Linked DNA regions of Rhodopirellula baltica SH 1. The protein of the gene in region 2 binds, or shares a complex with, the protein of the main gene of each other region. Links are inferred from orthologs where the notes say so. Each region holds a gene or a part of one and is shown on either strand. Other genes may lie near its edges.

Evidence for each region.
Region 1: the proteins of tsaD (region 2) and tsaE are in contact, whole or in part, in a crystal structure (PDB 6N9A), measured with the Thermotoga maritima proteins. The link is inferred for Rhodopirellula baltica SH 1 from one-to-one orthologs. Residues at the interface, in WP_004082750.1 of Thermotoga maritima: Cys10, Asp11, Arg49, His50, Leu82, Gly84, Gly135, Gly136, Glu154, Thr155, Leu156, Asp157, Asp158, Ser159, Glu162, Asp165, Lys166, Arg169, Leu170, Tyr175, Lys213, Thr214, Leu217, Tyr218, Gln221, Arg222, Asn324; in WP_004082108.1 of Thermotoga maritima: Leu37, Gly38, Lys46, Lys57, Val59, Lys60, Ser61, Thr63, Phe64, Thr65, Leu66, Met67, Val69, Pro71, Tyr82, Arg83, Leu84, Asp86, Asp88, Phe89, Asp93, Ile128, Asp130, Glu131, Arg134.

The regions. Positions count from the first base shown.
Region 1 is NC_005027.1:4,114,808-4,118,041, reverse strand. Bases 151-3,060 are described here. They hold tsaE (tRNA (adenosine(37)-N6)-threonylcarbamoyltransferase complex ATPase subunit type 1 TsaE), read left to right. Parts: upstream 151-1,308; coding sequence 1,309-1,812; downstream 1,813-3,060. Other genes in these bases: hisC (histidinol-phosphate transaminase), read right to left, coding at 2,513-3,060; hisB (imidazoleglycerol-phosphate dehydratase HisB), read right to left, coding at 1,908-2,516; RB_RS15650 (hypothetical protein), read left to right, coding at 1,058-1,276; RB_RS15655 (hypothetical protein), read right to left, coding at 245-679. Also shown: RB_RS15660 (hypothetical protein), read right to left, coding at 1-48; more of hisC, read right to left, coding at 3,061-3,234. UniProt on the Escherichia coli protein: Required for the formation of a threonylcarbamoyl group on adenosine at position 37 (t(6)A37) in tRNAs that read codons beginning with adenine.
Region 2 is NC_005027.1:4,851,341-4,854,599, reverse strand. What follows is about bases 209-3,143. They hold tsaD (tRNA (adenosine(37)-N6)-threonylcarbamoyltransferase complex transferase subunit TsaD), read right to left. Parts: upstream 2,247-3,143; coding sequence 1,170-2,246; downstream 209-1,169. Other genes in these bases: RB_RS18550 (YheT family hydrolase), read left to right, coding at 2,831-3,143; thpR (RNA 2',3'-cyclic phosphodiesterase), read right to left, coding at 2,243-2,812; RB_RS18565 (DUF4112 domain-containing protein), read right to left, coding at 578-1,123; pgl (6-phosphogluconolactonase), read left to right, coding at 209-469. In the rest of the region: more of pgl, read left to right, coding at 1-208; more of RB_RS18550, read left to right, coding at 3,144-3,259.

The DNA.
Region 1 (3,234 bases), 740 kb from region 2 along the record:
CAGGCTGACACCCAACGCTCTGGCAACCGAATAGGTTGCCGAGGTCAAGAAGGTGAACCCGATCAGGGGGATCAATGTTGGGCGAGGCGGATTCAAAACGGCAGAGAGCCTCGGTGAGCTGGCCTCGATGAGCTGGAACGGGTGTATCTATATTAATCGCCCGTCCAGTTCTCGTTGAGCCCGTTCGCTTCGGCGGGCATTCATTCAACGTCCGCGAAGTCAAATGGCTCGTCTGCTCTCGCAATCAGCGATTGTGATAGTACGCCGGAACGTAGTAAATGATTCGATTGCGGTATTGGTTTTGGCCGAAGTTGCTGTCCCAAGCTGGACGCAGATTCGGGTTGCTTGCCCAGTAGGAAGCTTCCAGGCGAGCTTGACGTTGACGCGATGCTTCCAAAGCTCGAGCTTGACGCAGCTGCATCGCCATCGAAGGCATTTGTTCTGCAGTCGAGCCAGGTGCGTGAACGAGTTTTCGATCCGATGGGCTGTTCACGGGATCGGATTCTGCATCAGCAACCGCGGGCGTCATTGGCGGCAATGCCAATCGCTCGGCGTTCCGTTGCGGTGTGTCTCGTTGCGGCGATGCCGAAAAGAGATCGTCCAATCCCTGTGCCGAAGCAGCTGGGGCCAAGGTTGCACCGATCAACAAAGCAAACAGAAATGGGACGGTCGATTTCATAGGTAAACCCCGGCGAATGGACTGATTTCGGTGGTGGTATCGTCCTGCGATTGATGCCGTCTGACCGGGGATCGGGCAAATCCCACCAGATTGGACGGCCGCCGCGCGGCTCGAGCCGATTTTGATTGACCGAACGGACACGGTGTTTTGCACTGAGAAAACAGTCGTGACAGCTGGATCCATCGATGATTTTGGGTAGGAAATTAGGTTTAGGCGGGTTGCAAGGGTTGGCTGATCGCCACGAATCATCTCTTACGATGGATTCTTGCAACGACAGGGTGCATTTTATGAACGTTTTGCTAATCTAGAGGTTGGAAACCGAATTCGGGTTGCCGAATCGATATCAAGTAGTCCCACCTTCTTCCTTCCCGAGTCACCATGATTCAACAAACTCTTCGTTGCGTATTCGCACTTGCATTGCTGGCCACGACCGTTGGTTGCCCACCGCCAGCTCCACCAGCTGATGTGGATGTCGACACCGACGCCGCTCCAGTTGTCACCGACAACGCTACCGGCGCAGCTGAAATGCCTTCGGACAATGTGACCGGCACTGCGGAAACTCCCGAAGCAGAAACTCCAGAAACAGAAGCTCCCTGAGTTTCTGGTTCACCAGAATCGAAACCTGAGGATTGAATTTGGTCACACTCGACCAAGTTGATTTGAAAACACTCGCTCGGCTCGCGGACGCTTTTGTTCGCGAGCCGATTGCGTTCCCGGTCTGCTTTGCCGTTACCGGAACACTTGGGGCTGGCAAGACGCGATGGACACAAGAGCTCGCCAGAGCCATGGGGCTGAACTCGTCCGAAGTGACCAGTCCCACCTTCACTTTGCTTCGAACCTACCACGCGGAAGAACACACGTTGCATCATGTGGATGCGTATCGCGTTGGTGATGAAGACGAATGGTGGGAGCTGGGATTGGAAGAGTGTTACCAAGAGCCCGGTGCATGGACCGTCGTCGAATGGGCGGACCGTTTTGCTGATGCGATGCCGCCCGAAGCGGTTTGGATGCAGATCGAAATTCTCGCTGACTCACCCGATGCTGGGACTCGCGAGATTCAACTCCATTGTGCTGATCCAGAGCGTTGGCAATGGGTCCAGCATGTTCTGAAGCGTCTTCAAGCAGCTTCATAAACAACGCAGCAAGCTGTTGGAGCATTCATGCATGTATTGCAATGAAATGATCATCGCATCGAGCTTGTTGCTGCCGTGCGATTTGCGGCGATGACCTACAGCACACCTTTGGTGCTTGGAATCGCATCACTGCGTGGATCGCTTTCAACGGCCATGCGGATCGCCCTCGCGGTGGCTTTGAAGACGCATTCGCTGATGTGGTGCCCGTTGCTGCCGTGATGCAATAGAACGTGCAGATTGCACTTTGCATTGACGGCGAACGATTGCCAAAAGTGTTCCACCAGTTCGCTATCGAACGTCCCGATCTTGGATGCCGCGATGGGAGCGTTGTATTCAAACGCATAGCGTCCGCCCATGTCGACGGCCGACGTGACCAGACACTCATCCATCGGCAACGTGAAGTGACCGTAGCGACGAACACCTGCGCGATCACCGAGAGCCCGATCGACGGCAGTGCCCAAAGCGATGCCGATGTCTTCGGCCGTGTGGTGATCGTCGACGTGCAAGTCGCCTTTGGCTTCCACGGTCAGGTCAATCAGGGCATGCTTTGCCAGCAGGTCCAGCATGTGGTCGAGGAATCCAATTCCCGAGTCGCGTTTACCTGCGCCACTGCCATCCAGGTTGACCGACAGCTTGATATCCGTCTCGCCGGTTTTGCGTTCGAGGCTGACTTCACGTGACGAGTTAGAATTGGAAGAGGTCATGTTGAGTCCGCTCGAGCGGGAAGGGAAATGTTGAGTGACTGCATCGCACGTTCGATCATCAGCATGCAAGCATCGATTTGGTCATCTGTACCGACGCTGATCCGCAATCCGTCGCCCCAATCCGGAAAGTCCATGTATCGGATCAGGATCTGGCTTTGTTTGAGGTACTGGTGAATTTCCGCGTGTTTTCCTTCGGGGTGACGGCACCACACGAAATTTGCATGCGATGGTGTCACGTCGAACCCGAGTGCTCGCAAGCGATCGGTCGTTCGATCGCGGGTGACGTTCATCTTGGCGACGACATCGGCCAGCCATTCTTGGCAGCCCATCGCAGCGGTTGCGGCGGCGATCGAAATCGCATCACAGTTGTAGCTGTCCTTGATTTTCGTCAGCTCAGCGATCACATGTGGCTGTGCGACCAAAAAGCCGAAGCGAATGCCAGCCAGTCCGTATGACTTGCTGAGCGTTCGAGTGACGAAGATGTTTTCGTCGGATTGAACCAGGTCGAGACAGTTTTCTTCGGCGAAGTCCGCGTAGGCTTCATCGACGACCAATGGGCAGTTCAGTGAATTGGAAAGTTCAGCGATCTGAGGCTTGGAAACGATCGTTCCGCTGGGGCTGTTCGGGTTGGGGAGCAGTACCAGTTTTAGATCCTCTCGATTTTCGCCAAACGATTGCGGCAGTTCCCAAGGATCGTTGAAGGGAACTTGTTCCCAAT
Region 2 (3,259 bases):
CCGGATGGTTCGCGAAGCGTTGCTGTCGCATTTGCCAGCCGATTCACTGCATGCGTTTCCGGTGCCAGTCGATCCGGACAATCCTGCCGCGACGGCGGAAGCCTACGAGAAGACTTTGCGGGAAACGTTTGCGGGTTCTGATGTCCCGACGTGGGATTTGGCTTTATTAGGAATGGGCGATGACGCGCACACGGCGTCGTTGTTCCCGGAGACGAAAGCCATCGAGCAGAACGATCGTTGGTTCGTGGAGAACTGGGTGCCTAAGATGAAAACCTATCGCTACACGCTGACCGCGCCCGCGATCAATTCCGCTCGGCAGCGTTGGTTCTTGATCGGTGGATCAAACAAGCGTCAGGCACTCGCCAGTGTTCGCAGTTCCGCCAGTGATTTACCCGCCGCGCTGTTCCCGTCGCGATTGATCGAGTCGCCGACTTGGTTTGTGACGCGCGATGCCGTCGCGACTGCTTAGTAGCGAGTGAACAACAAGTGACGATGTTAGCGGTGTGGCGCAAGCCGCCCGGTGAAGAACCGGAGGGCTCGCGCCCTTCCGCTACGTCACTTGTTGTTCACGTGGTCCTTAGAACAGGTTCATGATCGCGTTGATGCACCAGACGAAGATCATCACCATCAGTCCCAGCAGGATGATCAGGGCGATCACGATGGCCATCAAAATGGGCCAAACGCTTCCGCGGTGCTTGTCTTCGACGTAGTACTCTCGCAATAGAAGCAGATTGCGATGGTTGGCTTTGTAGAACAAGTCGAAGATGTTGCCCAAGACAGGGATGGTGCCAACCAATGCGTCCAGACCCACGTTGCCCAGCATTCTCAGCACGAGTCTTGGGCTCGCTCCATTTCTTGCCATCGTCGCGATCAGGATTCCGGACAACCCCATGCTGATCGCATCACCAGCACCGGGGACCAATCCGAGAATGAAGTCCAACCCAAAGCGGACTTTGGTGCCGGGGATACGAAATCGCGTGTCCAGCAAGCGGCTGTAGCGATCGACCCACCGCAGCGATGGATGACCAAGCTGCAGTTCGGTCAGGACGGCCGATTCACCAGTGAGTGTCGCTTCACCGTCGCGTGCCGATTTACCTCTGAGTCGTTTGGAAGCAGATTTCATGAGCGTGAATGGTCCCGGGATGATGCGATCGTTTGTGCGTCTGTCTTCAGAAGCCTCGTTGCAGTCCGGGGGTGATGTCCAGATCAAGCGATGCGAATTGTTCGGCTTCGAACTTCTTCCAGGCGATCGCACCCATGACAGCATTGTCAGTGCATAGGTGCGGTGGAGCGATCCAAAGCTCGAAGCCGTCTTTGTCGGCGGCGGCTTGCAGGTCACGTCGCAAACGCTGGTTGGCTGCCACGCCGCCTCCGACGATCAGCCGATTGATTGAGTTCTGAGGATCGTTGTTGCGATTTCTGTGCCGCTTGATCGCTCGACGGCATTTGGATACCAAGACATCGACAACAGCGGCCTCAAACGAGGCGCAGACGTCCCGTTTGACTTGGTCGGAAATGTCCAGCGACGCAAAGTCTTGGCGGCCCGGGCCGACGATGGCGTACCGAACCGCCGTCTTCAAACCGCTGAAGGAAAAATCATCGCCTGGATCGTGAATCATCGAGCGAGGGAAAGAGTATGCCTTGTCGTTTCCTTGCGAGGCGAGCTTTGCGACTTCGATTCCGCCGGGAAAGGGTAGGGACAACATCGCTGCCACTTTGTCGAATGCTTCGCCAGCGGCATCGTCGATTGTTCCGCCGAGATACTCCAGGTCGATCGCGGTGCGACAAACATACAGGCTGGTGTGACCGCCGGATACGATCAGGCCAATCGCCGGATAGATGTTCGCCGGGGCCCCTTCAATCAATTGACACGCATACAAGTGAGCGTGCAAATGATTGAGCGAGATCAGTGGTTTGTTCCATGCCAAGGCGAGCGTTTTGGCGGCAACGACACCGACCAGCAATGAACCAGCCAAGCCCGGACGATCGGCTACGGCGATCGCGGTGAGGTCTTCGCCACGAACTTTCGCTTGCGTCAGTGCCGTGTCGATCACCGGAAGGATGCGTTCCAGGTGGGCTCGCGCGGCGATCTCGGGGACCACACCGCCGAACTGCTCGTGAAGTGTTTCTTGGGTGGCGATGCATTGGCCAAGGACCGTGCCGTCGCGGCGAATGACCGCCGCGGCAGTTTCATCACAAGTGGATTCAATCGACAGCAGCAATTCAGAAGCGGCCGTCGGCGTCATAGTTGGACTCGCCCGAGCACGTTGTAAGTCGGACCGTGTTTCTCAAGAAAGCTGCCCACCACATGAATTTCGCGAACATTGAATTCGCCAATTTCGTCGTCTTCGAACTTCCGCCATCGATTGATAACGTCTGAGTTAGCACGGCGGGTTCCGCTTCGCGTCCGTCCCACGGTCAAATGGGGACGGTAATCTCTGGGTTCGGGTTTGTAACCCATCGCGGCGAATCGTTTCTCAAGATCAGCGACCAAATTGGTCAGTGTTGACGTGGCATCATCCACCGCGACGGTCAGAACTCGAGGGCGTTCCAAGTCCGGGATCCCGGAGGCACCCTCGAGAACCAATGCAAAGGGTTCTATGTCTTCGCAGGCGGCTTGCAGTGTGTTGCAAACAGCCGGTGTTTCAACGTTGTCGACTTCCCCGAGGAATTTCAGCGTGAGGTGCAAATTCTCGTCGGGAACCCATTTGATTCCGTCTCCTGGGCTTTTGGTTTCCGCCATCCAACGCGATGCTGTGCGGGCGAGATCGGATGGCAACGGAATGGCCAGAAAGGTGCGAATGGTTTTCATGAGCGAAAGTTTAACGAGATGACGTTTTCAGTGCATCGGTTCGAACCACCGAGTTTTGTGCCGCATCGATGGCGTCGAGGTGGGCACCTGCAAACGTTGCTTGCGCCACGGCCAACCATGTCGATCAGCGAATGGCAAAAGCTATCGAGCGGCGTCAAATCAGAAAAGCATCGTCTGCCCGTGTCTGATAACGACACATTGATTCTGCACGATGATACTCCCGAATCATGGTTGGGAACTCCCCGAGGAAGCGTGTTGCTGCTGCACGGGATTTGTGGCTGCCATGCGGCGGATTACATGGTGCGTTTCAAAAGAAGGTTGCTGGCGATCGGCATCCGTGTGTTCCGGTTGGACATGCGAGGATGTGGTGAATCGGTGGCGTATTGTCGTGGCATCACACATGCGGGACGAAGCGAAGACGTATTGGCCGCCATTGAGCGAATTGCC